Regions from separate parts of the Pseudoalteromonas sp. RWi3 genome, predicted to be linked through region 1. Evidence: predicted binding sites of a transcription regulator. Region 1 holds the regulator's gene; the other holds the start of a gene.
The links. Region 1 encodes MetJ, which represses methionine synthesis genes. Its sites were predicted from a motif close to TAGACGTCTAGACGTCTA; they were not measured.
Positions count from the first base shown of each region.

Region 1 (16,638 bases):
ACCGCTCGCAGCTAATTCAAGGCACAAACTTTATCGGTACGCTGTCTTTACTGGCTTGATGCTCTGCGACGCGTTGCTGATATGTTTGCCATAACTCATCATGCTTAGCTTGAAGGTGTGAGAAGTAGCTCCAGCTGAATAAGCCGCTGTTGTGGTTGTCGTCGAAGATGAGCCTAATTGCATAATGACCAACAGGTTCTATTTTGCTGATGCCAACCTGTGATTTACCCAAAACGAGTTTCATAGGCTCATTGCCATGGCCTTGTACTTCGGCAGAGGGGGAGTGAACACGTAAAAACTCACTGCTAAAGGTGCATGTTGAGTCGTCATCAAAATAGACGTCGAGGGTTTTGCTAACGCTGTGGTAATGAACTTTTATAACTTGTTTCATGGCTAAACTCATAGGACAATAAAAAGGCCTCCAATTGGAGGCCTTAAGTATACATTAAACCGCTGTTAAAGAATAAAGCGGCTTAAGTCTTCATCTTCAACCAGTGCACCTAAATGTTTTTCAACATAAGCGGCGTCAATCACTAGGTTTGAACCTGCTTGCTCTGATGCATCAAACGAAATTTCTTCCATTAGCTTTTCCATTACAGTATGTAAGCGACGAGCACCGATATTTTCAGTCTTTTCGTTTACCTGCCAAGCGGCTTTTGCAATACGCTCAATAGCATCATCGGCAAACTCTATATTCACTTTCTCAGTTTTAAGAAGTTCGCGTTGCTGCTCTGTAAGTGACGCATGAGGTTCAGTAAGAATACGCTTAAAGTCATCCGCTGTTAGTGCTTCTAATTCAACACGAATAGGTAAGCGACCTTGCAGCTCTGGGATCATGTCAGATGGTTTTGACATTTGGAATGCACCAGAGGCTATAAATAGCATATGGTCGGTTTTAACCATGCCGTGTTTAGTGTTTACTGTTGAACCTTCAATTAGCGGCAGTAAGTCGCGTTGTACGCCTTCTCGGCTTACGTCTGGGCCTGATGACTCGCCACGCTTACAGATTTTGTCTATCTCATCGATAAACACAATACCGTTTTGCTCAACCGCAAAGATAGCTTGCTCTTTAAGTTCTTCAGGGTTTACTAATTTAGCCGCTTCTTCTTCGGCTAATAGTTTAAAAGCTTCTTTAATTTTTAGCTTGCGCTTGGTCTTTTTATCAGAAGACATGTTTTGGAACATGCTCTGCAGCTGGTTGGTCATTTCTTCCATACCAGGAGGCGACATGATCTCAACATTAGGTTGCCCTTGAGCAACATCAATATCAATTTCTTTGTCGTCTAATTGGCCTTCGCGAAGCTTTTTACGAAATGTTTGGCGCGTTGATGAATTTTCATCACGCTGACTTTCGCCATAAGAGTCTTTTGCTGGTGGCAAGAGTGCATCTAAAATGCGTTCTTCTGCTGCTTCTTCAGCGCGGTGCTTAAACTTTTTAGTTTGCTGTTCGCGCGTCATTTTAATCGACACATCGACTAAATCACGAATGATGGTTTCAACTTCTTTACCGACATAACCCACTTCGGTGAATTTAGTGGCTTCAACTTTAATAAATGGCGCGTTAGCAAGTTTTGCTAAGCGACGTGCAATTTCAGTTTTACCAACACCAGTAGGGCCAATCATTAAGATGTTTTTAGGGGTAACTTCAGCACGTAAGTCGTCGTTTAATTGCATACGGCGCCAGCGATTACGAAGCGCAATAGAGACGGCTTTTTTTGCTTTTGCTTGGCCAATGATATGTTGGTCAAGTTCATGAACGATTTCTCTTGGAGTCATAGCAGACATAGCGGTTCCTATTACAATTCTTCGATAGTTTGGAAGTTATTTGTGAATACGCAAATATCGCCTGCTATAGTAAGGCTTTTTTCTACGATATCACGGGCACTTAGGTCGGTGTTCTCAAGTAACGCAGTTGCGGCTGATTGCGCAAAGTTACCACCGCTACCAATAGCGATTAGGTCATTTTCAGGCTGCACGACATCGCCGTTACCTGTAATAATCAATGATGCGGTTTCATCGGCAACCGCCAGCAAGGCTTCGAGCTTTCGAAGAGCACGGTCACTACGCCAGTCTTTGGCCATTTCAACGGCTGCCTTGGTGAGGTTACCTTGGTGCATTTCAAGTTTGCTTTCAAAACGTTCGAATAGGGTAAAGGCATCAGCAGTACCGCCAGCAAAACCAGCGATTACTTTGCCGTTATAAAGGCGTCGAACTTTACGGGCATTGCCCTTCATTACGGTGTTACCAAGTGAAACTTGGCCATCGCCACCAATGACGACTTTATCGTCGCGACGTACACTTACAATAGTGGTCATGTTATTCCTCATCATCGAGCCGCAGGGGCGACTCGTAAAAAACGATTGATGAGGAGTTAATATGGGTTAATGGATTAAAATCAAGTCCAAAGCCAAATTCCACAACCCATTATTTTGCTGCGCTTGAGTTTGTTTTTGTCGCTTTCAGCTAAACGCTTTGTTTTATAAGGGCCTAAGCGCACTTTATACCAAATGCCATTGGTACCTGTGGTTTCGCGGATCTCTGCAATTAGGCCCGCAAACGCAATTTTTGCTTTGAGGGTTTCGGCTTGAGCATGGGTTCTAAATGATCCACACTGCATAACATAGGGACCCTTTTGTTCAAGCTCTTTTACTTCAACTTGTACTTCATGCTCTTTTATTTCTTTGATAAATTCAGGCGGCCGCGGTTTTGCAGGTTCAACCTTTTCAATCTTTTTAGTTGGATTCGCTTGTTGCTCAACCAGTTTAGGGTCGGCATTGGTTTTGACATACCAAAGGCCAAAACAAAATCCGCCCACTAACACCAGAGTCACAAGGACTAATAAAATAGGAAAAGGCTTCTTTGGTGGTGGTTGTTTTTTACTGTTGCGGTTACCCGGCTTTTTATTAATAAAATCGTGTTGTGCCATGTGTGTTTAAAGCTCTAACCTTAAATCATATCGATTGGGTCGACATCTAAACTCCAGCGCACTTTTTGTGCTAATTTACTGGTGCTTAAATAATCTATCATTTGCGCGAGATATTGATGTAATTGTTGACGATCAAGCGCTTGAATATGTAATTGAAAACGGTATTTTCCTGCTATCTTTTCAAGTGGTGCAGGAATTGGACCCAGCAATTGTATACCACTTACACCTTGCACTGGAACTAAATCAGTTAAAAAATCCACCACCTGTTTTACGTTATGTCCTTGGGCGCGAACAATTGCCATATTAGTGATTGGGGGAAGCTCTGCATCTTCACGCTCTTGCAAAGCAAAGCGGGCAAAGTCTTGGTAACCGTTGTTGACCAAGTCTTGCAATAGTGGATGCTCAGGAAAGTGCGTTTGTAATAAAACGTGGCCGGGCTCTCCGCTTCGACCTGCGCGTCCTGCAACTTGTGTAACCAATTGAGCCAAATGTTCAGTAGCACGAAAATCACAGGAATAAAGGCCGCTGTCTACATCTAAAATAAGCACTAAGCTTACATCTGGGAAATGGTGGCCTTTAGCGAGCATTTGCGTACCCACTAAAATTCGTGCGCCGCCTTGGTTTATATCATCAAGGGCTTTTTCTAAGCTGCCTTTACGGCGAGTTGAGTCGCGGTCAATACGACTAATGGGGATATCGGCAAATTCACTTGTTAAAAACTCTTCTATTTGTTCGGTGCCTTTACCATTTGGAAATATTTGTGTGCTGCCACAGTCGGGGCATTGGTGTGGTACACGTTCTTGTTCGCCGCAGTGATGGCAAATCATTTGTCCTATAGCTTTATGAAACGTAGCGCTGGTACTGCAACGCGAGCATTCACTGAGCCAACCACATTCATGGCAAATCAGCGTAGGTGAAAAGCCACGGCGATTTAAAAACACCATTACTTGCTTGCCGCGGTTTAAATGCTGGCGCATGGTAGCAAGGCTTGCATGGGCAATGCCTGCTTGATCCGGCTGACCTTTCATATCTAACAGCTGAAATTTATTGTCTGTACTGGTTTGTGCGCGCTGCGTTAGGCTTAACAGTTGGTACTTACCATTGATTGCTTTGTGTAGAGTCTCTAGTGCGGGCGTTGCAGAACCTAATACTAATGGGATTTTATGCTGATAAGCACGATACGCTGCTAAGTCTCTAGCATGGTAGCGTAAGGTATCTTGCTGTTTGAATGAGCTATCGTGTTCTTCATCAACAATAATCATACCGAGTTTTAAAAAAGGCAAAAATATACTTGATCGAGTACCTATAACAATAGCGCAACCAGCTTTTTCGCAAAAGCGCCACGTTTGTAAGCGCTCGTTATCGGTTAGGGCTGAATGCCAAAGCATGATTGGGGTATCAACAAAGCGGCGGCGAAAGCGGTTAACGGTTTGTGGTGTTAAGCCAATCTCAGGTACCAGTACCAGTGCTTGCTCGCCCCGTTTTAGTACTTCTTCTAGGCATTGTAAGTAAACTTCGGTTTTGCCACTGCCGGTTACGCCTTCAAGTAAGAAGCTATTAAAACCTGAGCTTTGGTTGATTGAAGTGCAGGCAACGGCTTGCTCTTTGTTTAATACAGGTTTAGCACCAATTTGTGGTGCTTGTTGTTGCCATTGATTATCATGCTCGATTGTTTGACTGATCAGTTCTTTATTTATCAGGCTATCTATCGTTTTCTTACTAAAGCCCAGGGCTTTTAATTCAGTGAGTGAGGACTTTCCTGATTCGGCTAATTGCTTTAATAGTCCTTGTTGGCTTTTGGCTTTTAAAGACGGGAGCTTGGCGCCTTTTTCAGTTAAGGCGACCATGTTAATACTGCTCTTATCAGGGCATTCACCTTGGCGTAATGCGCCAGGTAACGCTATATGTATTGTTTCGCCCAATGGGTAACAATAATAACGAGCAGTAAAGCGCAATAAATCAAGATGTTGAGCAGACAAAATAGGCTTATCATCAATCACCTCTAAGAGTGCTTTAATCTTATCGGCGGGGACGTTTGTATTGTTTTTTAGTGCTAGTACTACAGCGACTTTTTTTTGATTACCAAATGGCACAATAACCCGCGAACCGACTTTCGGTGTGCCCGATAAACCATTAAGTTGTTCCGGTAGGCTGTAATCAAAAGTACGCTGTAGCGGGACTTTTATAGCAACTTCAACAAAACTCATAGCAACTCAACAATAACCAACAAGACAGCTAATGTACTAAAGTTACGATAAAAAACCTATCAGCAAATAAGCCGATTAAAGCTTTTGCTCATTTTATTAGCAAAAAATGCATTTAAAGCTTGTAGCGGGCGGGGTTGTTGCTTAAAATACGCGTCCAATTATTTTGATTTAAACGACGTATGGTGCCAGACTTCGGGTTTGGAGAGCGATGCGGCCTTAACTAGAGGTTTCTATGAAAGAAGGTATTCACCCTAAGTACGAAGTAATTTCAGCAACGTGTTCATGCGGAAATAAATTCGAAACAAGTTCTACTTTGTGTAAAGACATCCACTTAGACGTATGTTCTGCGTGTCACCCGTTTTACACTGGTAAGCAAAAGATTCTAGACACAGGTGGCCGTGTTGATCGCTTTAACAAGCGTTTCGGTTCACTTAGCAGCAAGTAATTTCTGCTTTTGTGTCGAGAAAAGCACCTTAGGGTGCTTTTTTTGTGCCTGTAATAAAGGAGCGCTGCTTTCGGTTGCCTTTATTTAAAACCGCAGCTTAAATTCAGCAAATATTCCATTCTGTACGGCTTTGTTGCCACCCTCAGCTGCACTTCGTATTTATTTTAGTTCTTTAAGTATTTCTAGTTTTTATAATGAATATAGTTTTAGACCAACAGACAAACTGTTTTTTATTCACTATATTGATTAAATAATACAACGTTTAATAATACCTTTTGTAACTAAAAGAAGCTAAATCATGGTGATTTGTTGTTATCGTCGGGAAATGTTCGTAATAAGCGCATTATTACAACCTAGTTGACGAATATTGGATATTTATTCAATTTAAGCTGGGTTTTTTGATGCTTTACTGATGTTTTAAAGATGGGTTTTTAGAATTATTTGCTAAAAATGCTGACAAAACGCATAAAATTAACTGATATAGCATATAACAGGATAGACCTGATATTGCTTGAATTTAATTATAATATCGGTATTGTTCTCAATTAAAGATATAGAACTGCTCTCTCACACTTAATTTAACTTACTTGCAGGATAAAATCGCGTTATGTCAGACTTTCGTGAACAAGCACTACATTACCATGCCCACCCCGTTCCAGGAAAAATCAGCATTGAACTTACTAAGCCAGCTGAAACCGCTAAAGATCTCGCTTTAGCATACAGCCCTGGTGTTGCTGAACCTGTTCGTGAAATTGCAGCGGATCCCGCTAATGCTTATAAGTATACAGGTAAAGGCAACATGGTTGCTGTTATCACAAATGGCACAGCAATATTAGGCCTAGGCAATTTAGGCCCTTTGGCTTCAAAACCGGTTATGGAAGGAAAAGCGTTGTTATTTAAACGCTTTGCTGGCTTGGATTCAATTGATATTGAAGTAAAGCATCGCACGACTGAAGATTTTATTAATACCGTGGCTAATATTGCTGATACGTTTGGTGGCATTAATCTTGAAGATATTAAAGCACCTGAGTGTTTTGAGATTGAAAAAGCACTGATTGAGCGCTGTAGCATCCCAGTATTTCATGACGACCAGCACGGTACTGCGATTGTTACGGCCGCAGGTATGATCAATGCTTTAGAAGTTCAAGGAAAAAACATTGAAGATGCGATCATTGTTTGTTTAGGCGCAGGCGCAGCTGCAGTAGCATGTATGGAGCTATTAATTAAATGTGGCGCGCTTCGTGAGCACATTTATATGCTTGACCGTAAAGGCGTAATTCACACGCGTCGTGATGATCTTAATGAATATAAACAATTGTTCGCGAACAACACTGATAAGCGTACTTTACAAGACGTTATTGCTGATGCTGATGTATTTGTAGGTGTGTCAGGGCCAAACTTATTAGCGCCTGAAGATTTAAAGCTAATGGCTGATAAGCCAGTGATTTTTGCTTGCTCTAACCCAGATCCTGAAATTAATCCGGCACTAGCTCACGGTGCTCGTAGCGATCTTATTATGGCGACAGGTCGTTCTGATTACCCGAACCAAGTTAATAATGTTTTATGTTTCCCATTTATTTTCCGCGGTGCGCTTGATGTTCGTGCAAGCCAAATCAATGATGAAATGAAAATTGCAGCGGTAGATGCTATTCGCAGTATTGCAAAAGAGCCTGTTCCTGCTGAAGTACTAACTGCTGCAGGTGTTGATAAATTAGAATTTGGCCCTGAGTATATTATTCCAAAACCAATGGATCCGCGTTTATTACCGCGTATTGCTAAAGCAGTAGCGCAAGCGGCGATTGATTCAGGTGTTGCGCAAATCGATATGCCTGAAAACTATATGGCTTAGGTTGAAACGATCTGACAATAAAAAACCTCAGTAACTTACGCTACTGAGGTTTTTTTGTATCCAATTCCTGAAGGCAGGAATGTAGCTTAATCTTCGTTAAGAATAGGTACTTCAAGCCCCATCTCAAGCATGATTTTCTTCACTTCTTCAGGTACTTTCTCTGGATTGTCTTTACGTAAGTCGTCGTCATTAGGTAACGGCTGGCCAGTAAACGCATGTAAAAATGCTTCACAAAGCAATTCACTGTTGGTTGCGTGTCTTAAATTATTAATTTGACGACGCGTGCGCTCATCCGTTAAAACTTTAAGCACGTTGAGTGGAATAGATACGGTGATCTTTTTCACTTGTTCTGATTTTTTACCGTGTTCTGCATATGGGTGAATATATTCACCATTCCATTTAGCCATAAGAAGTATCGTTGCCTCAGGTTATTAATTGTTTGCATCGCCGAGTTGCTTTGCAAAGATGCGGGAAATTCTATCGTTTTAAAAAAGATAGTCAAACACTTGTTATTTAGCCATCTAGCTCGCTAAGTTTCTTTACTTCTATAAATGTAAGGTCTGTACCATAAATTCTTTGACTTATGTGAGTTGATCATCTAACCTTTTAGACGTCTAAACATCCATTTAATTGTAGGTGACGTTATGAGTCAAAAAAACAAAGCAACTATCGCGGTACGAAAAGGCATCGACGCTGATAAACATCATGGTGCAGTTGTGCCTCCTCTACATCTATCAACGACCTATTCATTTGCTGATTTTGATACAAAACGTCAATACGATTATGGCCGCAGCGGCAACCCAAACCGTGATATTTTAGCGGAAACTCTGGCTGAGCTTGAAGGTGGCGCTAAGGGGATTATTACAGCCACAGGTATGTCGGCAGTGCATTTAGCGACTCAGTTACTTAATAGTGATGATACTTTAGTCATTCCTCATGACTGTTATGGCGGCAGCTACCGTTTATTTACTTCGCTTGAGAAGCGTGGTTTATTAAAATTGGTGGTGTTAGATTTAACCAAAGCTGAGAACCACCAGAAGATCCTTGAAATTAAACCTAAATTAATTTGGATTGAAACACCGAGTAATCCAATTTTACGGCTAACGGATATTAAAGCGATTACTGCGATTGCTAAACAGTGCGGTGCGCTTGTTGGCGCTGATAACACCTTTTTATCGCCGGCTTTACAAAATCCGATTGAATTTGGTGTAGATATTGTTGTGCATTCGACCACTAAATATATCAATGGTCACTCAGATGTTGTGGGCGGTGCTGTAATTGCAGCTAATCAAGAGCTAGGCGATGAACTGGCATGGTGGGCTAATAATATTGGTATTACCGGCGCGCCGTTTGATAGTTACTTAACGTTGCGAGGCTTGCGTACGTTAAATGTACGTTTGCGTCAGCATCAAGAAAATGCATTTGTTATAGCGCAGTATTTAGAAGATTCACCTTATGTAAGCCAAGTTTATTATCCTGGCCTTGAATCGCACCCGCAACACGAATTAGCAAAACAGCAACAACGCGGTTTTGGTGGCATGGTAAGTTTTGATATTAAAGGCGATTTAAATGACGCCGCAGCCTTTTTAACAAGCCTAGAAGAATTTAGCTTAGCGGAGTCGTTAGGTGGCGTTGAAAGTTTAATTTGCCACCCTGCTACCATGACTCATGCAGGTATGGATGCTACAGCACGTTTAGAGGCGGGTGTCGGCGATACACTAATTCGTATTTCAGTCGGTATTGAAGATGTTAAAGATTTAGTTGCTGATCTAGAGCGCGTATTTAATAAAGTAAAGCCGGGTCAGGGCAATGTGAACACAGCGACTCAAAAAGTAGGACAATCAGTTCAGCAAGATGAACAATCAAGCTCATTTAAACTAACGCCTGCACATACGGCATTGTGGTAAGAATAATGGTTAATATAGTACATAAATTTGGTGGTTCGAGCTTAAGTTCGCCAGAGCGTTATCAAGCAGTCGCAAATATAATTTTAGCTAATAGCGAAGTGGGTGATTGCGTTGTTGTTTCTGCTGCAGGCAAAACAACGAATACTTTGGTTAAGTTGTGGCAAAGTTACCAGCAGGGCGATCTACAAGCTGTTAGCGATATTTTATTATTGTTAGATAATCACCAGCGAACCTTGATTGAGCAGCTACTAACTGCGCAAGTAAAACAGCAGGCTCTTAGCTTATTACAGCAAGAGTTGGCAATATTGGCTGAACAAGCAAAGCAGCAGTCCTTGGCTGAATCAGCATTGCTTGCTCATGGTGAAGTATGGTCTGCGAGATTACTTGCAAGTTACTTACAGCAATTAGGCTTAGCTGCAAAAGATATTGATGCGCGTCAACTCTTTACCTTAAACGATGGGCAGTTACTGCATCAAAAGAATCAACAAGCCTGTATCGATTTAATAACCAAGCAGCATATTAATGTGGTTACAGGTTTTATTGCCAGTGACTGCCAAGGTGAAACCATTACTCTAGGGCGTAATGGCAGTGATTACAGTGCTACACTATTAGGCAGTTATTGCCATGCGCAGCAAGTGTCTATTTGGACCGATACCCAAGGCGTATTTAGCACAGACCCCCGTAAGGTAAATAAAGCGCTTAAATATTCAAAAGTGTGTCGTGGTCAAGCAAATTTATTAGCACGCCTAGGCAACCCAGTTTTACATGCCAAAACATTATCACCGTTAAAAAATACAGATATAAAGCTGGTTGTACGCAGTAGTTTTGATACTGAAGCCAGCGCCACAGAAATAGTGAAAGAAGGTTACAGTAAAGCTAAGCGCTTTATTACCACGCTAGAGAATATTGATTTACTGCGAGTTGACCAGCTCAATGCCGGTGAAGTTGGGCAACTGAGTCAGTTGATTCAACACAGCCTGCATCACTTTGTTAAGCAGGGCGATACTTATTTATTAGTGCCAGGTGATGCGACGCACCAAGTTGTAAGCCAATTACAAGGGCGTGCTAATATTATTGAGTCAAACTTACATGGTTGCGCTATTGTTGCGCCAAGTAACGATATAGCTCATTTATCTTTACAGGCTTCCACCTTGCTTAGTGAGCAAAGTCTAGCGCCACGCTTTAGTCACCAAGATACTGATTATGCTTTGCTATTAACCGATCAGGCAATTGATAGTGACGTATTAACGTTATTACACGATAAGTTAATCAATAAAGGCCAAGAGCTTGCAGTGATAATTGCTGGCTTAGGGAATGTTGGCGAAGTGTTTATCGAGCAGCTATCACAACAGCTAAATCGATTAGAGCAGCATTTTAGCGTGAAGTTGGTGGGTTTATTACGTTCTCAACAAATGCTATTTAGCCCAAGTGGCATTAGCTTAGAGCAATGGCAAACACAATGGGATAACGAAGCTGCTGATTATCAGCAAGCTGATTTATTAACGCATATAAGTGAACTTGATTACGAACACAAAGTGGTGATTGATATTACTGCCAGTGAATCATTTAGTTTACTTTATCCTGATTTTGTTAATTTAGACTGTAATTTGATCAGTGCTAATAAATACGCAGGCACAGCTGATAATGATTGGTATCAAGCATTGCGCCAAAATCTAGCTGAACGTAATTTATTATGGCGCTATAACACCTCTGTTGGCGCAGGTTTACCGGTTAACTTTGCTTTAGCAGATTTACAAAATAGCGGCGACAAAATTACGCGCATTGAAGGGGTGTTCTCTGGTACGCTATCGTGGCTATGCAGTAGCTATGATGGCAGCGTGCCGTTTTCAGATTTAGTATTGCAGGCGCAACAAATGGGTTTTACAGAGCCTGATCCGCGTGAAGACTTATCTGGCCGTGATATGCAGCGTAAGTTGCTTATTCTAGCGCGTGAGTTAGGTTTAACGTTAGAGTTAGATGATATTGACTTAACAGCTCTGATGCCTGAGCAATTAGCGCAAGGTGATTGGCAGTCGTTTTTAGATAACAAACAACAGCTAGACAGCTTTATTGCTGATAAAGCCACGCAGGCGAGTGAGCAGGGTAAAGTGCTGCGCTATACGGGCGCTTTGTCACTTGCTGATAATAAAGTCACAGCGCAAGTTGGACTGGCATATGCCACTCAAGGTGATGCGTTAGCTAATTTAACACCGGGTGATAATATCTTTGTCATAAACAGCCAGTGGTACAGTGATAATGCGTTGGTAATACAAGGTCCTGGTGCAGGTAAAGAAGTCACCGCAGCAGGCGTGCATTCTGATTTATATTGGTTAATACAGAATTTAAAATAAAAAATATGCAATAAAAAAGCGCCAATTATGGCGCTTTTTTACGTAGCAGCGATTTTATATCGCGTTTTTTGAACCAGAGATTTTATATCTCGGCTTAAAATAGCTCTTCTTCTGTTTTAGTATCTTCCTCAAATACATCTTCAACGTGCTGCATAACATACTTTGTTGGTGCAGAGCCTTTTTCGAAATACTCAAAGCGACTAGTGTAATCATTTTTTTGGCTAAGTAAGCCCGTTGCTAAATCTATTCGAATCGAGACCAGTCCTTCGGGCGGTTCAATTGGCGCTTCGGGTTGGTCTTTAAGTGCTACACGCATAAAGTCTACCCAAGCCGGTTGAGCTGTTTTAGCACCTGACTCAGCCCCCGAAATCTGCGATTTATCGAGGTTACTATTGTACGTAGAGCGACCTAATGGATTGCCAGGGTTATCAAAACCGACCCACACAGTGGTCATTACATTACTATTAAAACCGCTAAACCAAGTATCAACAGAGTTGTTAGTGGTTCCCGTTTTTCCTGATAAATCACGACGCTTTAGAGCTTGTGCCCGCCAACCAGTGCCACTCCACCCCGTTTTATGTGTCCAGCTTCCACCGCCCCAAATTGCGCTGTGCATTGCGTCTGAAATTAAGAATGCGTTTTGCTTTGAAATGATACGAGGAGCACATGGGGTTGCAGTATTTACATCTGATGATGTTTCATCAACCATACTATTGAGTGCTAACGAATCTGTCTGATTAGGCAAATCAATCGGATCACATGCAAGTTGTGGTTGCGCTTTGAAAAGTACGTTACCGGCTGAATCTTGAATCTCATTGATAAAATACGGTGTGACTAGGTGGCCGCCGTTGGCAAATGTACTCATCCCTCGTGCTAATTCAAGCGGCGTGATTGCTGCACTTCCTAAGGCGAGTGATTCACTACGATTGATATCATCATCTTGGAAGCCAAATTTCAGTAGGTGATCAGCCGTGCGATGCAGTCCTACTCCACGCAATAAACGAACAGAAATAACGTTCTTTGATTGTGCAAGAGCGCGGCGTATACGAATAGGGCCATTATAAACTGCGGGGCTATTTTTAGGTCGCCAAGCTACCCCTAAGCTTTTGTCCCATTGGTTGATTGGCGCATCATTGAGGATCGAGGCTAATGTATAGCCATTTTCCAAAGCCGCAGAATAGATAAATGGCTTAATATTTGAACCAACTTGGCGCTTAGCTTGCACTGCTCGGTTATACTGGCTTTGCTCAAAACTATAACCACCTACAATCGCTTTAATACGACCGTCATTAGGGTCAAGAGATACAAGCGCACTGGCAGCTTCAGGAAGTTGACTTAGAATATAGCTGGCATCATCGTTTTTACGTAACCAAATTTGATCGCCAGGAGTTAAGATATCTGAAGCGGTTTTAGGTGCATAACTTTGACGATAACGAGTTATAAATTTACGTGCCCACTTTAAATTATCCCATGTAAGTGTGGCATGCTCGCCATTTTTGAGTAATACCTCTGCGGTTTTCTCATTGACTGCCAATACGGCAGCAGCTAGCAGAGGCCCTATCTCATTGAGTGGCTTTAATTTTTTAAGGATCTCATTACGACTTAGAGGGGATTGAGTTTCATTGTCCCAAAGCTGCATGTCAGCACCGCGATATCCGTGACGCATGTCGTACGCATGTAAGTTATCAACAAGCGCTTTTTGTGCCGCGGCCTGTACGTCAGACTCTACACTGGTAAATACTCTAAAGCCGGTATTGTAAGCACGTTCGTAGCCATAACGAGCCACCATTTCTGCACGTACCATCTCAGAAATGTAAGGGGCGTATAAATCTATTTCAGCACCATGAAAGCGTGCAGTAATTGGTTGGCTAGTTGTTTCGTTAAATGTTTCTTGCGTGATAAAGCCTTCATCAAGCATACGGCCTAATACAACATTTCGACGCGCTTTAGCACGCTCAGGGTTGCGAATAGGGTTTAATGCAGAAGGGGCTTTAGGCAAACCTGCAATCATTGCCATTTGGGCTAAGTTTAATTCGTTAAGCGGTTTACCATAATAAACTTGTGCGGCTGCACCTATGCCAAAAGCGCGATTACCCAGTTCAATTTTATTTAAATAAAGCGCGAGAATTTCATCTTTAGTGAGTAAGTTTTCAATGTGCAACGCAATAAAGATCTCTTTTACTTTACGAATATACGCTTTTTCCCGCGTTAAAAAAAAGTTTCTCGCTAACTGCATGGTAATGGTGCTTGCACCTTGTTTCTTTTCTCCAGTAGAAATTAAAACAATTGCAGAGCGAACAATACCAATAGGGTCTATACCTATATGCTCATAGAATCGGGAATCTTCAGTCGCTAAAAGAGCATCTATAAGCGGCTGAGGAATTTCATCAATACTTGCTGGTATACGGCGCTTTTCGCCAAATTGATTGATAAGTAATCCGTCGCGGGAAAAGACCTGCATAGGAGTTTGTAACTGCACGTCTTTTAAAACTTGCACGCTAGGGATATCAGATTTAACATAGTAATAAAGGCTTACTAAAGTAATTAGCCCCAAAAAGATGCAAATGATAATAAATTGTAAAGTTCGCTTGAATAAAATCACTTATATTTTCCCTAAATGGACTCCCAATTAGAATCGTAGGCTGATAGTATATATTGATTAAAAAATGAATAATATTTTTTCATATAAAAATTATAACTTGTTTATTCTTAAAACAAAGGCCAAGTTGCTCACATGTTAAGCCAATTACTCAATAAATCATCATCGATGATGATAGGGATAGATATCGGTTCGCATGCTATTAAAGCTGTGTTACTGAATGAAACGGAAACTGGCTATCGCCTTGAGGCCTTAGCAATTGAGCCTATGCCTAAAGGGACAATGTCAGAGCGAAATATTCAAGACATTGAAGCTATTGGCAATATTATCACTAAATTGAAACGTAAATTACCTAAATCAGCAAAATCTGCTGCGGTTGCTGTCTCTGGCCAAACAGTAATAACTAAAGTGATATTTATGGATGTGACGCTTTCAGATGCAGAGCTTGAGTCACAAATAGAAATTGAAGCCGATAGCCTAATTCCTTACCCACTTGATGAAGTAAGTCTAGACTTTGAAAAGCTAGGTACGAATGAAGCTGATCCGACAAAAATGAATGTACTGCTTTCAGCAGCGCGAACTGAAAGCGTTGAAGCTCGAGTTGGGGCGTTAGAAAGCGCGGGCTTAACAGCTAAAGTGGTTGATGTAGAAAGCTATGCCCTTAGCCGAGCTATGGATGTGTATTATCAACAACTTCCTAGTGATGCCTTTAATAAATGTGTTGCCATGATAGATATTGGTGCAGTGCTCATGCTGGTTAGTGTTGTCCTTGGGGGGGAAACCATTTACACCCGAGACCAAGTGTTCGGTGGTGATCAATACACCAATAGCATTGTGTCATACTATAATAAAGGCTTTGATGAAGCTGAGATTGGCAAAACAACAGGGGATTTACCGCCCAATTATACTTTTGAAGTATTAGCGCCTTTCCAAACGTCTTTATTACAGCAGGTTCGTCGTGCGGTACAAATGTTTTTAACCACAAGCGGTAAAGAGCACATCGACTATATAGTACTTACTGGCGGGACGGCAATGATTGATGGTTTAGACAGACTGCTAGTTGAAGAGCTTGGTATTCATACTATAGTTGCTCAGCCATTTGAAAATATGGATGTTTCACCAAGGGTTGATCGAAATGTGATGCAGCGTCATCGTACTCAATTTGCGATCGCAACCGGATTGGCATTAAGGAGCTTTTCATCATGCCACATATAAATCTCCTGCCATGGCGTGAACAACAACGTAAACAATCACAAAATAAGTTTGCGACTATTTTATTTTTAGTGGTGCTAGTTAGTTTTTTGAGCATGTACATGCTAAGCGCTTATTATGGCGGTTTACGTGACGGTCAGAATATAAAAAATAATTTTTTAAACGCTGAAATTGCCCAACTGGATATGAAAATTCGAGAAATACGTGAGCTTGATAGAAAAAAAGAAAGCTTACAACAGCGCATGAGGCTTATTGAAGACTTACAAAGTAGCCGTAACTTAGGCACGCAGATAATGGACGAAGTTGCTAAAATTGTGCCCGGTGGTGTTTATTTAACGAAGTTAGAACGCCGCGGTAGTGCGATTCAAGTTATTGGGCGAAGTGAGTCAAATAACCGATTATCGAGTATGCTTAGACAAGTTCAAAACTCATATTTATTAGAAAAACCAAGCATGCAAGGTATTGTCGCAGGAGAAAGTTCATCACGTTTACTTAGCGACTTTAACATGGAGTTCTATGTTAAACCCTTTGATAAAATAGGCGAAAACAAATAATGAACCTAGATATTAAAGCGTTAACAGAGATCGATTGGAACGAGATAGAACTTGAGAATATAGGTGATTGGCCTGTTGCTGTTAAGGTTATATGTGGTGCGTTTGTTGCGGCACTCGTATTGTTTTTTAGCTACAGCCTTTTAGTTTCAGCTGAAATTGATAGCTATCACAATGCAGTCGCAAAAGAGGTTGAATTACGTAATACATATCGTACTAAATATGCGATAGCCAGTAACCTAGATATCTATCGCAACCAAATGACTGATATGGAAGATAAGTTCTCTCAACTTTTACGTCGCTTACCAACTTCTAATGAAACACCAGGCTTATTAGACGATTTAACGTATGTGGGAACCACGAGTGGCTTAACATTTTTAAAAATTGGTTGGCTGCCAGAGATTGAAAAAGAATTTTATACTGAGTTACCGATAAAGATCGAAGTAGTGGGCAGTTATCACGAGTTTGGAGATTTTGTAGGAAAGGTGGCTCAGTTGCCGCGAATTGTGAGTTTGCATGATTTTTCGATAACAAGTACCAATGCAGGCAAACTAACATTTAGTGTGGTTGCAAAGACATACAGATATGAAG
Region 1 is NZ_JBHNYL010000011.1:97,123-113,760, reverse strand. Features, by position in the region: gene ACFI4Z_RS14295 (gamma-butyrobetaine hydroxylase family protein) at 17-391, opposite strand; gene hslU (HslU--HslV peptidase ATPase subunit) at 457-1,785, opposite strand; gene hslV (ATP-dependent protease subunit HslV) at 1,797-2,315, opposite strand; gene ACFI4Z_RS14280 (SPOR domain-containing protein) at 2,396-2,926, opposite strand; gene priA (primosomal protein N') at 2,947-5,133, opposite strand; gene rpmE (50S ribosomal protein L31) at 5,366-5,578, shown strand; gene ACFI4Z_RS14265 (malic enzyme-like NAD(P)-binding protein) at 6,186-7,427, shown strand; gene metJ (met regulon transcriptional regulator MetJ) at 7,514-7,834, opposite strand; gene metB (cystathionine gamma-synthase) at 8,072-9,334, shown strand; gene metL (bifunctional aspartate kinase/homoserine dehydrogenase II) at 9,340-11,685, shown strand; gene ACFI4Z_RS14245 (penicillin-binding protein 1A) at 11,780-14,287, opposite strand; gene ACFI4Z_RS14240 (pilus assembly protein PilM) at 14,420-15,499, shown strand; gene ACFI4Z_RS14235 (PilN domain-containing protein) at 15,487-16,050, shown strand; gene ACFI4Z_RS14230 (type IV pilus inner membrane component PilO) at 16,050-16,638, shown strand, end outside.

Region 2 (16,638 bases), on a different contig from region 1:
AGAATTTTTTCGATACGGTGTTCGTGCATTAAGCCTAAAATTTCTTCGCGTGCTGCACCTTCTTTAACGGTAACAAGCTTGTCTTTTTTAGTCATAACAGTTGAAACTGGCTGCTCAAGTTTCGTCTCGAAACGCATATCACGGCTGGTTACAATACCAACAAGGACATTATCAGCATCCGTTACCGGAAAACCTGAAAAACCTTTTTCTTCAGAAAGTGCAACTGCATCCGCAATGGTTAAATCCGCTGTAACAGTAACAGGATAAGAAACAATGCCCGCTTCGTACGTTTTAACTTTACGTACGTTTTTAGCTTGTTCTGCAATTGTCATGTTTTTGTGGATAAAACCTAAACCGCCCTCTTGCGCTAAAGCAATCGCTAAGCGAGCTTCTGTAACAGTATCCATAGATGCTGAAACTAGCGGCAAGTTAAGTTTGATACCACGCGTTAAGCGAGTTGAAATATTTGCCGTGTGTGGCAAAACAGTAGAATGACCTGGTACTAAAAGTACGTCATCAAAGGTAAGAGCTTCTTTAGCAATTCTAAGCATTTTGGCAACTTCTCACATGTGGATCTTGTATAAGGAATTGCGGCCAAATTTTATCAGCGTTATCGGCATGAGTAAATAAGATTTAGCAAATATTTATGATAAAATACCTTCATCAGCGTTTTTAAGGTTCGTTTTATGGCCATAACTTCAAAGCAGCAAACGATTTATACCGTCTCCAGGCTAAATCGAGAAATAAGAACAGTGCTCGAGCAAGGATTTGCGTCGTTAATTTTAACGGGGGAGATCTCAAATTTTATAACTCCCGCATCAGGTCATTGGTACTTCACCCTAAAAGATGACCGCGCTCAAGTAAAAGCCGCGATGTGGCGTGGTAATAATCGCGGCCAACGCTATCGCCCTGAAAATGGTGCACAAGTGACGGTACGAGCACGGGTCTCTTTGTACGAACCCCGTGGCGACTACCAATTAATCGTTGAGCATATGGAGGCCGCTGGTGAAGGCCAATTAAAGCAAGAATTTGACGAATTAAAAATGCGTCTTGCAGCGCAAGGGTTATTTAGCTCTGTACATAAAAAACCTTTACCCAATGTTGTTCATCGGGTGGGAGTGGTAACCTCGGCCACTGGAGCCGCAATTAAAGATATTTTAACGGTACTCAAGCGCCGAGCACCGCAACTTGAGGTAATTATTTACCCTGCCATGGTGCAAGGTAAAGACGCGCATTTACAGCTAATTGATAAAATAACACTTGCAAATATGCGTGATGAAGTGGATGTACTTATACTAGGGCGTGGTGGCGGCTCATTAGAAGATTTATGGTGCTTTAATCACGAGCTGCTTGCTCACGCTATTTTTGAAAGCAAACTGCCAATCATTAGTGCTGTCGGCCATGAAATCGACACCACAATTAGTGATTACGTTGCCGATATACGTGCAGCAACCCCCAGTGCGGCCGCAGAGCTTGTCAGCCCAAACAGTGCTGAATTAACAAATCAAGTTCAGCAAATGCTTAATCGCTTAGCGAATGCATTTAAACACCAAGTGGCTGATAAACGAAGGCTTGCTGTGCAGCTAGAGCATAAACTCACACTTTGCCACCCTCGCAATCAACTAACTCAGCAGGCACAACGCTTAGATGAGCTTACTCTTGCACTGCAAAATGCCATGCAGCAACACCTTTATCAGCAAGAGCGCCGTTTAGCTAACTTAAAGCCTCGTTTATTACAGCGCTCCCCCGATAGAAAACTTTCGCAAGCGGATCATCAATTGCAACAGCTACAAGCGCGTTTACAACAAGCTATGCAGCAACGCCTTGGTAGCGCAAAAAACAACCTTGCTATGCAAGCTGGTAGATTAGACTCAGTCAGCCCGCTAAATGTGCTCGCGCGCGGGTACAGCATTACTAAATCAAAACAAGGCAAAGTGATTAAGTCGGTAACACAGGTTAACTCTGGTGATATTTTAATTACAGAGCTGGCCGATGGCACCATTGAGTCTCAGGCTAACTAAAAATTACTGCTCTGTACTGAGCAACAATTTAAAATCATCGTCACTGGATGTAGAGGTACTGGTTTTAAATTGTTGCCAAAACGCTTGTTTCACTAACTTATCGTTTAATTCTCGCCATTGCCTATGATCAAACTCTTCATTGCCTTGCGGCGCCACAAGTTCAAACTTGCACACTGAGGTTTTACACTCAGCACTGACTAATTCTGGAGTAATGGTTAAGTCGGCGGTTATCAAAAAATCCTGTAAAGCAACTTCGGTGCGGTAAGCCCACTCCTCATCACGTTTTTGCTGTTCAAATTTATCAAGCAGCATTTGCTCAAAATCAGAAGGGCCTTGTAGTTTGTTTTGATAACTTTTCACTGCGGCTTTTTGTGTTGCAAGCTCACGCTTTAACTCAATAATCTGCTGCTTTAACTGCTCTGCAGAGCGTGAAGTGTCACTATTATCAATCACAGTTTGCTGTACAGGTGTTTCAGTTACAGCCAAAGCAACTGCTTGGAGCTGAGGTAGGGTGCTTGTTGATGTTTTTGAAATTGATTGAATATGCTTTTTTTCAATGCTTTGTTCAAAAGGTGCGATAAGCAAAAAATAGCCTGAGGCAATAATAACACCCGCAATAAAAGCGAGTAATAAAGACAATGGGCTATTTTTCATCATTACGCGGTAATTCCTTTACGGCACTTATAACATGGCACTGGTGTGCGATTCGTTCACTGGCTCTGCTTCTAAAAAGTTTTGATTCATGCTCTCTGCCGGACAGGGACAGTTTGGCTGACCAACTATTTTAGCAGGAACCCCTACAGCTGTAGTATGCGGCGGAACAGGGCTTAGTACAACTGAGCCGGCACCAATTCTTGCCCCCTCACCTACTTCGATATTACCGAGCACTTTTGCTCCGGCACCAATTAAAACGCCTGCGCGAATTTTAGGGTGACGATCACCTTTTTCGTTACCAGTACCACCCAGCGTTACAGATTGCAAAATTGATACGTTGTCTTCGATTACCGCAGTTTCACCTATTACTATGCCAGTTGCATGGTCAAACATAATACCATGACCGACTTTACAAGCAGGATGGATATCAACGCCAAATACTTCTGAGGTACGGCTTTGAATAAACCGCGCGAGCTCTTTGCGGTTTTGACGCCAGAGGCAATGAGCAAGTCTATGTGCTTGTATTGCATGAAAACCCTTTAAGTTTAATATTACTGTTAAGTAAGTATCGGCAGCAGGGTCTCGATCTTTAACCGCTTTTATATCATTTGCGACGTGGGTCAACATTCGGTCACAATCAACAAACGCTTGGTCAAATAATTCTCTTATAGTAAATGCTGAAACAACCGCATCAGCTAATTTATTTGCCACAATAAAGCTTAATGCCGAACCTAAACATTCGTGATTCAAAATACATGAGTAAACATGGCTTGCTAATAAAGGTTCACGCGTGACAACTTCGTTTGCTTCAGAACGAAGTTGTTGCCAAATTTCATGACGCATAGGACGGCCTTAAATAAAATATAAATCTACTATGAGTAAGTTTAACGGATTTAACGACTGATGTGTTAATACTGTTATTATTTGTTCTGGCTATTAGATATAACAAACTTAAACCCATTACTTATGAATAAACTAATCAGCCCATATGACAAACAATAAAAAACCAGTAAGCATTGTAAAAATTAAAATTCCATTTAATTCAGTCATTAACAGCACATGACAGTCTTCATGTCATATGACAATATAGCCATTGGCATATAACTGACGGCGTAAATAATAAAAATAATCGCTAAATTAGCATCATCAACTCAACAAGGATAAATGATGATGAATAACAACATACTAAATACTAAAAAACTGGGTTATAAATTTTACTTTCAAGATGGCGATGATCAAATAGCCTGTTTTGGTAGCTACTTCACAGGTAAAGAAGAAGTCTATATCAATGATGAGCTTGTTAGTGAAAAACGAAATATTAACGTAGCAAGTAAACACCAATTTGAACTGTCAGGTAATACGTTTAGTGTTAAATTTGAAATGCTGAATATCTTGACTGGAAAACTTCAGTGCTCACTATTTAAAAATAAAAAGCTGGTAAAAAGCTACGAACAATCATCACTATTTAACAATCCAAAAACGTCGCTAAAAGTTCTTGCGGGTTGCTTTTTGGGTGGACTCATTGGCGGCTACTTACTCATTACAATTTTAGAGTTTTTACTGGGGAAGTTTTAGTATGCAACTCAACCCCACAACAGTGAGAACATTAAGGCAAAAGCTAGATTGGACTCAACAACAACTCGCTGATGCCTGTGATGTGAGCTTACGAACTATTCAACGAGTTGAAAAAGAAGGCGCAGCGTCAAAAGAGACCACCATGGCCTTATGTGCAGTATTGGAAGTTCGCCAAGGTGAATTAATACGACTTGAAGAGAGTACAGCATCAACCCCTTCGACACAGACTTTTAATAAACAAAAGATAACTGTGCTGATTGCAATTTCATCTTTTGCAAGCTTTGCGCTTGGCATGATCACCGTATTTTTAATTATGAAATAAGGAGTTAAGTAATGACAAAACAAACGCGAGGACACATTACTTTAGTGCTTTTGATAAGTGCTACCATACTTTTTGGACTAGGTATAAAGGTTGGCGCAATGTTATAAAAATGCCCCAAACTTGGGGCATTTAAATTAATCGTCTTAGTTATTTAAATGTTTGTTATTCAAACACCTTATCTACAGCCAACACTTCAATGTTTTTCGCAGGAATAGATAACTTGTAATCAGCAATTACTTTATCTTCAGCAACCAGTTCTGCTGGTTTTTCTGCATTGTATACCATTGGTGATGTTTGCTCAGACGCTAAGCGTTTTTGCATATCTTTACCATCGCCCGTGATAAATACATATTGAATATCATCTGTTTGTAAGTTTTCTTTTATTACGCGATTTACATCAGCAAGGCTTAGTTCTTCAAGCTGGCTCGTCACGTATTTAACAAATGTTTCTGTGTTATAAAACTCACTATCAAGCGCGTATCCTAACTGGCGGTTTTGGCTTGCAACCATTTGTGGCACAAAGTTGATTAAGAAATTGCGCGTTGCCTCAAAATCTTTTTCAGTCATGCCATTTTTAATCAGTTTATCAAGTTCAAATAAAGCCGTACGTGTTGCAAAGTGTGCATCGTTATTTGAACGTAACGGGCGCAACCATACTTGGAATATTTGCTCTGAACGGCCAAGGTTTGCATCTGGCTTTGTTTGGAACATACCACGTGGGAAATACTCGATATACGCGTAATCACCATAATTCATACCACGCGTTTGACGAATGCGCTCATACAAGTATGAGTTAGAGCTACGGTGTTCACCAAAGTACGAGCGCACTAACCAAAGTGCAGTCCAATCTTCGCTACTGCGAATGGTATCAATTGGGAAACCAAATGACACAGCGGTTGATTGCGCTGACTTTTCAACAATAGTGGCATGATGCCCTTTAAGCTCTGGTGCATCGGGAATTGATAAACGACTCTCCTCCCCTTTCGGTAAATCGCTTAAATCAGCAAACATGGTTGTTTTAAGAGACTCAGGCACAGCACCTATTAGACCAACCGTTAGCTTAGCCTGTGTGAACTCTTTGGCGTAAAACGCTTTTACATCATCAAGTGTTAATGCTTCTAAATCTGACAAGTCACCATAGTTGTAACTTTCGTAAGGGTGACCTTGATACAGCTTATGATAAAGCACTTCTTTACCTAGCTCTTCATCGTTAGAGGCTTTAAGGCCCGATTTAATACCGTCAATAAGCTCTTTCTTTAAACGTTTAAAATCATCTTCTCTGAATCCAGGATTAAGTAATTGCTCACTTACCAATGCATACCACTGAGCTGCATTATCTTTATGGACACGTCCTTGCAATGAAATCATTTCTTTATCAATCTGATAACCAAAACTGCCTGCTAATGGATACAGTGCTGTTTTGATATCATTATAACTCTTAGATTCAGAGCCGCCTTGTGCCAGCATGGCAGCAGTCAATGCAGCCACCCCTTTTTGACCTTTAGGGTCAGCCGCAGCACCTGTGTGGAATAGCCAGTTAACGTCAATCAATGGTGAGCTATTGGTCTTATCAAGCACATTAAAGTGGCGCTCTTTCACTGTTTGCTTGCTAGCAACTAGCGTATTTAGGTCAACTTCTTTTTCAAAACCGGCTATTTTATCAAGTGCCGACATAGTTACCGTTGTGCGTCCACTATCAACAAAGTATTTGTTAGCAATATCTTGAATATCTTTAGCTGTAATACTGTCAGCGGTTGCATAAAGTTGGTTAATCACTTCAGGGTCTCTTTCAAAGTGCATATAACTTGCAAGCGTTGATGCAATTGACTGAGATGAATCGAGGCCATTAATAAAGCTGTATTTTAAGTTAGATTTCAAGTCAGCAAGCTTTTGGCTATCAACAAGCTCTGTACGCGCTTTTGCATACGTATTATTAATTGCATCACGCGCTTTAGCTAAATCTTCTTCGTTTTCTACTTTTACAAATACATGCAGTAAGCCCGGATCTTTTGTATCTGGATTATAGGTAAACATTTGGCTGGCAATTTGTTTATCAACCACTAACTCTTGATATAACTCTGAATTATTTGAAAAATAAAGCTGCGACAGCAAATCAAGGGCTGCGCGGTCTTTTACTTCTGGCTGCCAAGCTGTGCCTTTGTATGATACGAGCAGCCAGTGCCCTGGCAGACCTTCGTTTTTCTCATGGATATACTTAGCCGCTTGCTGTTTTGGCTCCGTTGGAATATCAGCAACATAATCGCCTTTTTGCCAGTTACCCCAGTGCTTTTTAACCATCGCCATGGTTTCTTTTGTATCAACATCGCCAACAATAACTAATGAAACATATTCTGGTTTGTAAAACTTCTCAAAAAACTCTTTACCGTACGCCATTTGATCTGGCATAGCTTCAATGTCTTCAAAAAAGCCCATTGTAGTGTGTTTATAGGTATGTTTTTCAAATGCTTCATTACGCACGGCTGAAAGTAACTTACGGATAGGGCTGGCATTATTTTTAAGGTATTCACCTTTCACTGTTAATGCTTCAGTACGAAACTGCTCTTCAGAATATTTTAAATTTTGGAAAATATCGGCTTCAATTTCGAGTACTTTATCAAGGTGCTGTTTCGAGAAGTTTAAGTGATAGTTAGTGTAATCATTGGTTGTATAAGCGCGGTTATCAACGCCTGAATTTTTTAAGATATCTGAATAAACATCTTGTGGAAACTTTTCAGACCCTTTAAACATCATATGTTCAAAAAAGTGCGCAAAACCCGTTTTACCGGCTTCAACTTCATTACGTGAACCAACAGATACTGGGATTTGCAATGAAACAACATCTGGATAATCGGTTTTAACAATCATTACACGTAAACCGTTATCTAACTCTTCTAGTACGTAGTCTTGCGAAAAAACACGATCGTTTGCAGTGTTTACAGAGTTTTGCTCTATTTCAACTTCTTTAACCATGGTTGTACTTTCATTGCTAGCACACCCGCTCAGTGCTAGCGTAACGGCTAAACTCGTTGCTAATAATTTAAATTTCATTGTTATCCCTTGTTAGTTGAATATTTTTTTAGTTATAAATATGTCTACATCACTTTGATTATGCAACAAAGTGAGGAAATATAAGACCCCCAGCATAACAATTTATGTAAACAGTTGTGTATAAACACCACTATTAAACGTTTCCAACTTGAATATAATTCATAGTAATTGAAAAACTTTCACTAAAAAAATCTATCTAGACGTCTAAATGGCTGCTATATTATCTGATATAGAAAGTTAATTGGCTGGAATGAGGATTATGGCTTTATCATTACAAGAGAAAATTGAAGATACCAATCAGGGCGTTTACTTAATTGGCACAACTCCACCACGCATTGGTACAGATAAAGCTCAACTTGAAACTATTGCGCAAAAGCTTTTAGGTCGTTTGCATGAAATTGAATACGATGGTGTGATTATTTATGATATTCAAGATGAAAGTAGCCGTACTGACAAGCCGCGTCCTTTTCCATTCAAACAGACTGTGGACCCGAGAGAGTACAGCCATCTATTGCGTAACTTATCCGATCAAGACGTGATCACTTATAAAAGTGTTGCACAGCGCGGTGAAGAAGAATTTAAAGCATGGTTACATGAAACCAAAACCCAGTTTGATTTAAAAAATTTAGTGCTGGTGGGTAGCCCTTCATCTGAAGGTGATATCAAGCTAAGCTTACCAAATGCCTATAAAGTGTTAGAGCAACAATCGAATGACTTCTTTTTAGGTGGCGTCACGATTGCTGAGCGCCATGCCAGTAAACGTAACGAACACGAACGCCTACTTGAAAAAACCGCACAAGGGTGCAAATTTTTCATCTCGCAAGCTGTTTACAATGCCCAAGCCACGATTGATTTAATCACCAGTTATGCACGCAGCTGTAAAGCACAAGGTATTAAGCCGCAACGAATCATTCTAACTTTCACCCCTTGTGGCAGTGAGAAAACGTTAGACTTTATGCGGTGGTTAGGGATTTCTGTACCGGAGGCCACAAAATGGCGCATGCTGGATTCTAACAATCCACTGAGTGAATCAGTGCGCATTTGCCGTGAAAACTTAGATTTAATTCTACAAAGCTGCGCTCATTTGGATGTACCATTAGGATTAAACATTGAGAGCTTAACCAACCGTAAAGAAGAAATTGACGCATCAATTAACCTTTACCGTTTGCTAAAAGCAACAATGGAATTAAACCTGGCCGAAAAGCAAATAGCTTAGGTTCTAGGTTCTAGGTTCTAGGTTCTAGGTTCTAGGTTCTAGGTTCTAGTTTCTAGTTTCTAGTTTCTAGTAATGATGATAAGCGACATAGAATAAGCCAGCTCAAGTATTTAGCTTCGTTTCCTTCTCTTTATGCAACAAACTTAGTGAATTATTCACAAAGAGGTTAAGAGACGCTGCGCTTAAGAGTAATACAGATTCTAATCCCGACTTGCCATAGCATGAGGTATCACCAGCCCCAAAGTTGCCGCTTGCAAGCAAGGGCCCTTGTAGAAGCTCAAAAACAAAAGGAATTAACATTGCGCTAGGCAATGACTATCTAGCGTCACAAGGTTTAGTGTCATTGAGAAATATTTGGATCAATATTCATTACGGGAGATGAACCGCCCATTGCACTTCCTGTTAATAAAAAGCGCATGATGGGTGGTGTGGGGGCTTGAAGTTAGAGACCTCAGGCTACCCGATTATATTTTTATTTCTTCAGCAATGACATTGTATCCACTTGAATGAATGGAAACTTTAAATACTTTCGCTTTGGGAAAATAGTTATTTGCAATTGCTTTTATTACTTTCTGCTGTCCTGAAGGCATATTTTCACCCACATAAATTGCTTCAAGGGCTTCACTAGAGTATTGATGCAAACCTTCAATCTTTGAGATAAAACGTAATTCCCCCTCGTAAGACCATTGCTCATGTTTAGTTAGAATTGGACGGCAATACTCGATACTATCTTGGTTTAAATAATCTAAGATGTTAATTTTTAGAGGCTCTGCAACGTAATCCACCGTACTCCAAACAACTTTAGGGTGCTCAACTTTAAGGGAACTATAAAACTTGTTTGCTGAAAACTGTAAACAAAAACCAGAAAACCCAAATCCATAATGAGACCACATTAACATATTGGCATAATTAGGATATGGATATTCAGGTATATCTATTGATGTTGAGAAGACGCATAAAGACTTGAAAAAAGCTTCTCGGTTCGCCTTTAACTCAACAGCTAATTCATTCATTTTGTTAATAAATAAATCACCGTCAGCTAAATACCTTTGTGTGGCAATTTCTATTGCTTTTTCAGGATTAGTAACTGTTTTCAAAGATTCAGTTGCAAACTTTATTAGTTGTGTAATTTTCTCATCTTCATCTTGAGGTTCGTTATAAATTACAAACCCTTCAAAAGGATCGTTAAGTGTTTTAAGTTTAGAAAACCATACAGAACTACTTGCTAAAGCCGAAATAGAATTCTCGTTGAACGATGAAAATTTATATATACGATCTGTGGGAAAGTCCAATTGGCCTCCAAAAAACATAACGCCCTGTTAACAGGAAAAAATTGTTGGCTAAAATTAGCGACGAAGGAGCAAAAGCCAACTGGTTTTTTGTCCTTGTTTAACAGCTTATATAGGCTTTGCTGAATCTCCAACTTCTGGTGAATCAAAAGGTACTGGATGCTTTACTGGATCTTCAATCGTTTCGCCAACTAAAGCTGCTGCAAGTCCACCCATTCCCGATTTTCTTACTATACGCCCACCAGATTGAGTTCTATTCGATTTTATCGTACACATTTTATCTTGTACATGAATCACAGAACCGGAACCTCTAACTATTTCCAAACAACCGAGACTTCCTCCTGTAACTGGGTCTATTATTTCTTCTGGTTCTACATAATAAACTAAAAAGCTATCTCCTTTAGAAACACCTTTTTCTATGCCTATATTTAACACAACAGTAAATTCATCAATAACGCGAACTACAACAATTTTGTCTTGAGTATTCATTAGTCACCACCTAGATAAAAACTTGGAACAGAAGGTTTAACAATTAGTTTTTCTAAGTCTTCTGGTTTATTTGCCTTTAAAGCATCTACTTTTTCACTAAACTCAGCATCTTTTATTAAAATAACTTGAACCATCTTGTTATTTTGAATATTTACCACCTTACCAATGCCAGATAATCGCTCTATACCGCTGTCATTATAATATACCGAAACTATAGAATCGTGAGACAGCAATTCTGTTGGATCTAAAAGTAAAAGAGCTGATGCTTCACTATAGGAGGATGGTGGATCTATGACTGTTCTTACTTTTGGTAAAGTCATTTTTGAATCAGTATGGGCATCGAATGCAGCCCGAGCAAATATACTAACTAAAGAAACCAGCAGAATAACAATAACAAGAGTCCAGTTTAAAGGAAGTGTTGTCGCCGAAGGGACTACAAAAAAACTTATTATGGAAGCAATGACACCAATTATAGTAAATAGAGCCCCCCATGATTTTAATGCAGAAGTCCATATTCTTTCTGAGAAATTCATTTATACACACTCTCCTTGATGAATGATGACCCTATAAGCCTAACGAGCCTGTAGATTAACTCGTTTTTTTGTTTATTTTTATTGATAAACAAACCATAGCTGAGTTCCTATTTTCGTTCAATCGATTACTGTACTTTTATGTAGGATATAAAAAGTGTTTGATATTGTTTTAATTGGCGTTTTGGAAGTGGTTACGAGTGGTTGAGTCGCTTTATTTTAAGTTAAAAGGGCTTCCCCTTCTTAATGCATCGTGTTTTGCAGTTTTTCTATGTTATGAACTAGGCAATATAGTTGCCATTGGGCATTCACTTTCGTTTGTCCCCGTAAGGTTAATTTATTCATGCCTTTGTTTACTGTAATATTTCCAAACACGGGCTCTATACAGCCTAATCGCTTACTGTATTGTCGTCGCCCCATTGGACTGTCTATTTTGACCTTCATTTTGTCGATGTAGCTTAGCTTTTTACATGATTCATCATTTTTAAACTGTACTTGTCGCCCTGTTTTTATCGGTGGCTTTCGCATACATTGCTGTTGCAGTGGGCATACCTTACAGTCTTTTAAATAACCACAGAATCGCGTGTATTTTTGGTTATGACTGTTTACATTAACCCCGCTTCGCCACATATTATTGCCTGCGGGGCAGCGGCAGGTTTGTGTCGCCTCATCATAATGGAAGTCGTCTGAGGTAAATAAACGAGGCTTGCCTTTACTGCGCTTTAATCGGCGTTTTTCTTGCTCTGTTTCGTAGGTTTCGCTGTCTTTAAACAGTGGGTTGCGTTTTCTAAATTGGTTATCCGCAATGTAAGTATCAAAGCCACTTTGCGCCATGTATTCAAGGTTTGCTTCGCTGTTAAACCCACTGTCTGCAGTGAACTTAATTGTGTTTTCGTCTGTAATTTTATCGGTGTTTAATTTATCAAGTTGTCGTTTTAATTGCTCAACGGCTGGCTGGAGTGTTTGTTGCTCACCCACCGACCCCCATGCTTGTGCTTGCAGGATGATTTGGTGTTTATCGTCATTTATTGCAATACCATTGTAGCCTTGAATGGTGCCTTTTGAGGTGGTCATTTTTGCGCTGTCTGGGTCGGTGATATTGCTTTTAATGGGCTTGCCTTTACTGCCTATTTTTTCTTTGTGTGTGGCGAGGAAGTCTGTAATTTTCTCTGCGCTTTTATCCAGTTTTTCTTTTTGCTTTAAGTCCTGTTCAATGAGCTCCTCGCCCAGTCCATCTTGTGATTGGTGACGCTCAATAATACGTTTGCTTGCGCGTTCTAATTTTGTTTTTTTACGCCCTAGCTCATCGAAAGTGCCGCTCCACTCTTTACTCGCATTTGACTTTAATTTACACCCATCAATGGCAAACATGTTACGGCCTATCAAACCTTCTTCATCACATATCAGAAGCACTTGCGTAAATAGTGGCTCAATCTGTTCGTGCATTTTGGCTACGAAACCTGCTATTGATGTGTAATGCGGCTGAATATCTCCTGACACACTCATAAATAAAATATTATGCTCGCAAGCCTTCGCAATCCGGCGGCTACTTATTAACCCATGCGCATAACCGAGTAAAATAATCTTTAACATCACCGTAGGCGGATACGCCGCAGCACCCGTTTTGTCGTTGTTGTACCACGCGTCAAAGCCCGATAAGTCGAGTTTATTTTCGACAATATAACAAAGGGCATATTCAAATGTTCCCGGCAAAATTTGCTCAGCGAAATTGATAGGAATGAATTTGTTTTGGCAGGATAAGTCAGGCTTGTAGTTGGCCATAACAATTTACCGTGGGTGAATAATAACCATTAGATCATAGTAACCCAGTGGTTTCAAGGTTAAAATACAATCAGATTTGTATAGTAGGATATGTTTCTAAAAAGAGTAATTCTACAGCCTCAACGCCCAATTAACAGGCAAAAAATAGTTGGTTAAAATAGCGACGCAGGAGCAAAACCAACTGTTTTTTGTCCTGTTGAATTGCTTATGAGCACATTACACCAACACTTCTCTTTTAGCGTTTGCCAGAAAAGCAAGCTTTGAATTATTACTTGCAGGCTGGAAAGTATTAGTGGCTTTAGATTGCACTTTTATTGTTGATATTATAGCACCAGCTATAGTAGCAATAGGTAATGTCATTCCTGATGAAAAAAAGTCTATCAAAGCTCCAGATGCCGCACCAACAGAAATATCTTTACCACTTAAATTAAGTTCTGCTGACAAATCAAATTTACCAGTTTTGTTAAAGCGCTCATGAGTTACAGAGTCCAAATCAGCAATTGATTTAGCTAAATCTGAAATCGCTCTTTTAGACGCTAAGTCTTGATCGGCTGAACTTAAAACTTGCTCATACAAATCATCTAGGTGTGCATGAAGGGAGTAAAGCTCATCTTTTCGTTTCTCTTTAAACTCTAAAAGTTCATAGATGTTAACATCGCCAGTTGGTACTGGTAATGAAGAGGCAAGATCCACACGAATAATATTTCTCCGTTGGTTAAAGCCAGTAGGAAATTGGCATTCACCTCCTAGCTGATGAACAACCCAATCTGTAGTTTTATCTTTCACTAATTCTTGTGCGACTAAACTTTGACAAGACAATATAGCGTTTGTAACTTGGTCGCCCTCAAATCGTCCACTGAATCCAACTTTAGGTCGCTCTAAAGCACCTGATTCAATTAACTGCTCTTCTTCGGGTAATCCAATATAAACAAGATTGTTTCCGGGGATTACAACTTTATCCCAATAAAGAATGTAATAACGTAGTTCGTCAATCGAAAGACTACGTTCCATTTGAAAGCCCTTGGGTAATCTATTTATGATCCCAGGTGAAGCTATTACACCTCTATCCATTTAGTACACTCCTTGCCTGTGCTCATAACAGCTTGTTGAACACCATTTTGGTGGTTTATAACACACCAGAACGGCGTATATTACATACCCTGATAATTTCACCAATAATTACCTTTGTAAACAAGTAATTAAAACAGCTAGGAATTAAGCGTGTTATTTTGCACCAAAACGGCGTTTAATAATGTTATCGGACAAAATTAGGCTCCTACTCATCAAAATAAGAATAAATTTAACTTTTTCGATGGCCGGTTATCGCTCTTAGCTAGCTGTCCGGTGAGGTCTTTAAGGTTTTTTGGCTAACTTAAACGCTTGTTTTACGCTATACATATCTTTATCTGCCATATCTAGTAATGCTTCGAACGACTCTTTTTCTGAAGAGCTAAAACTACGTCCTATACTCAAGGTTAAATTTGGTAGGTTTTTATCTGCAAGCTCTGCGTGGTAAGCATTTATTATTTTATCTATCACATTATTAATTAATAACCTGTCAGAAATCTGAATTACCGCAACAAACTCATCCCCTCCTAAGCGACCAATAATGTCGGCATCTCTTAAATGCGTTTTCAGTGTTTTTGCTAGGACAATTAATGCATTATCGCCAACTTCATGGCCATAGCTGTCATTTAGCTTTTTAAAGTCATTTACATCAATAAACAAACAACAGACATCAAAACCTAATCGATTTGCTAAATTGAGCTTTTGTTGAGCCAACAAACTCAGTGCTCGGCGGTTATAAATGTTAGTCAGCGGATCCAGCATGGCTATTTCGCGCATTTGCACAAAACTATTTAGCATTTCTAAATCATCTTCAACTAAATCTCTAAGTTGTTTGATCAACTCTAAATAATTGTGCTGATAATCTGTTTGCTGAAAGTCCATTACGCATAATGTGCCAAACACTTCACCATCAGGCCAATGAATAGGTAAGCCTAAATAAGACTCAAAACCATCGCGAGTCACCTCTGGGTTATCAGTCCAACTACCGTCGTCGCTGGCATGGTTTACATAAAGTGATTGATTTTCTTGCACCACTTTCTTACAAAAAATATTAGTATCAAGTGGCACGACCTCCCCTGCTTTATACGGGTTTTCTCGCTGTTCGCTGGCAACTACAATTCGGTAACCAGCGTCAGTAGCTTGAACAACAAATCCTGCTGGAGCTGAAAATAACTCAGTCATTAAATCGACCGTTTTCTGCCACTTCTGTAAAGATATATGGCTGTCTTTTTCTGAGAACATCCACTGATTAGTTTTAAACATACTGAGCACCCGCGCTGACTACTTAAAATTAAGTATAAAAGACTTATCGGCGGCGGTTTGAACTTTTTTTACCTAAAATTCGTTTTTTATCACGGTCTTTTCGCGATTTATTCGTATTTTTACGGTTATCTTTAGGCTTTTTGTTTGGGTCAGGCTCATAGCCTGCAAGCCATTGTGGCGTTAGGCGAGTATCTAATAGGACTTCAATCTCCTCAAGAAGCCACTGCTCATCAAGACTTACTAATGACATTGCAAGGCCTTGCTCACCTGCTCTGCCCGTTCGACCAATTCGGTGAACGTAATCTTCAGCTATATAAGGAAGTTCAAAATTGATTACGTATTTTAATGAGACAATGTCTAACCCTCGCGCAGCAACATCCGTTGCAACAAGCACACGAGTGGTTCCCTCTTTGAAGTTTTGCAGTGCCCTATCACGCGCTCCTTGTGATTTATCGCCATGGATAGACTCCGTTTTAAGCCCGTCTTTACACATTTCTTTAGCTAACTTGTCTGCCATTTGTTTAGTTCGGGTAAAAATAAGCACTTGGCGCCAGTTTTTCATACCAATCATGTGGGAGACTAGCTCTCGCTTACGATCTTCATCTACAGCATAAATAACTTGCTCAACCTCAACAGCAGCAGAGTTGCGTTTATCAACTTCAACAAGCTTAGGGTCCTTGAGTAACTTTTTACTCAATTCAAATACGCTATCATCAAAGGTAGCTGAAAATAATAAAGTCTGACGGTCACGTGGCACATGGCGCAAAATACGTTTAATCTCGTCAATAAAGCCCATATCGAGCATGCGATCAGCTTCGTCAAATACTAATGAGTCTACGCTTGATAGAGTAATACTGCCTTTAATAATGTGATCAAGTAAACGCCCAGGGGTGGCAACCACTACTTGTGCCTCTTTCATCGCTTTGACTTGAGGGCCAATACTTGCGCCACCATATGCTAGGGCACCCTTGATGCCACAGCCTTGTGCATATTTTTCGAAACTAGCAAAGACCTGCTGAGCAAGTTCTCGGGTAGGCGTTAATATTAAAACACGCGCGGTACCTTGCTCATCTTTTTTATCACTAGTGATTAGTTTGTGTAATAGAGGTAATACAAAGGCAGCTGTTTTACCCGTTCCCGTTTGCGCACTACCCATCACATCATGACCTGCCAAAATGAGTGGGATTGTTTGTAGCTGAATTGCTGTAGGAGTTTGGTATTCAGTTAGCTCAAGGCTCTTGAGTAATAAAGGGTCTAGATGAAGATCAGTAAAGGTTGCAGCAGACATAAGATAAACTTGGAATGACAAATATTAGCATTATTGTACGCGCAAAACGTGCAACAAAAAAGGCACTTACGCGCCTCTTAGAGATGTTTAAAT
Region 2 is NZ_JBHNYL010000003.1:186,613-203,250, reverse strand. Features, by position in the region: gene guaB (IMP dehydrogenase) at 1-551, opposite strand, end outside; gene xseA (exodeoxyribonuclease VII large subunit) at 687-2,021, shown strand; gene ACFI4Z_RS06705 (hypothetical protein) at 2,025-2,678, opposite strand; gene cysE (serine O-acetyltransferase) at 2,703-3,518, opposite strand; gene ACFI4Z_RS06695 (hypothetical protein) at 3,846-4,250, shown strand; gene ACFI4Z_RS06690 (helix-turn-helix domain-containing protein) at 4,252-4,572, shown strand; gene ACFI4Z_RS06685 (M16 family metallopeptidase) at 4,735-7,620, opposite strand; gene ACFI4Z_RS06680 (methylenetetrahydrofolate reductase) at 7,880-8,836, shown strand; gene ACFI4Z_RS06675 (DUF2971 domain-containing protein) at 9,301-10,128, opposite strand; gene ACFI4Z_RS06670 (hypothetical protein) at 10,234-10,614, opposite strand; gene ACFI4Z_RS06665 (hypothetical protein) at 10,614-11,147, opposite strand; gene ACFI4Z_RS06660 (transposase) at 11,388-12,926, opposite strand; gene ACFI4Z_RS06655 (DUF6236 family protein) at 13,143-13,937, opposite strand; gene ACFI4Z_RS06650 (sensor domain-containing diguanylate cyclase) at 14,280-15,257, opposite strand; gene ACFI4Z_RS06645 (DEAD/DEAH box helicase) at 15,301-16,545, opposite strand.
Region 2: a site for MetJ is predicted at 7,818-7,835, ahead of ACFI4Z_RS06680 (methylenetetrahydrofolate reductase). Genes of this name have one in related genera too.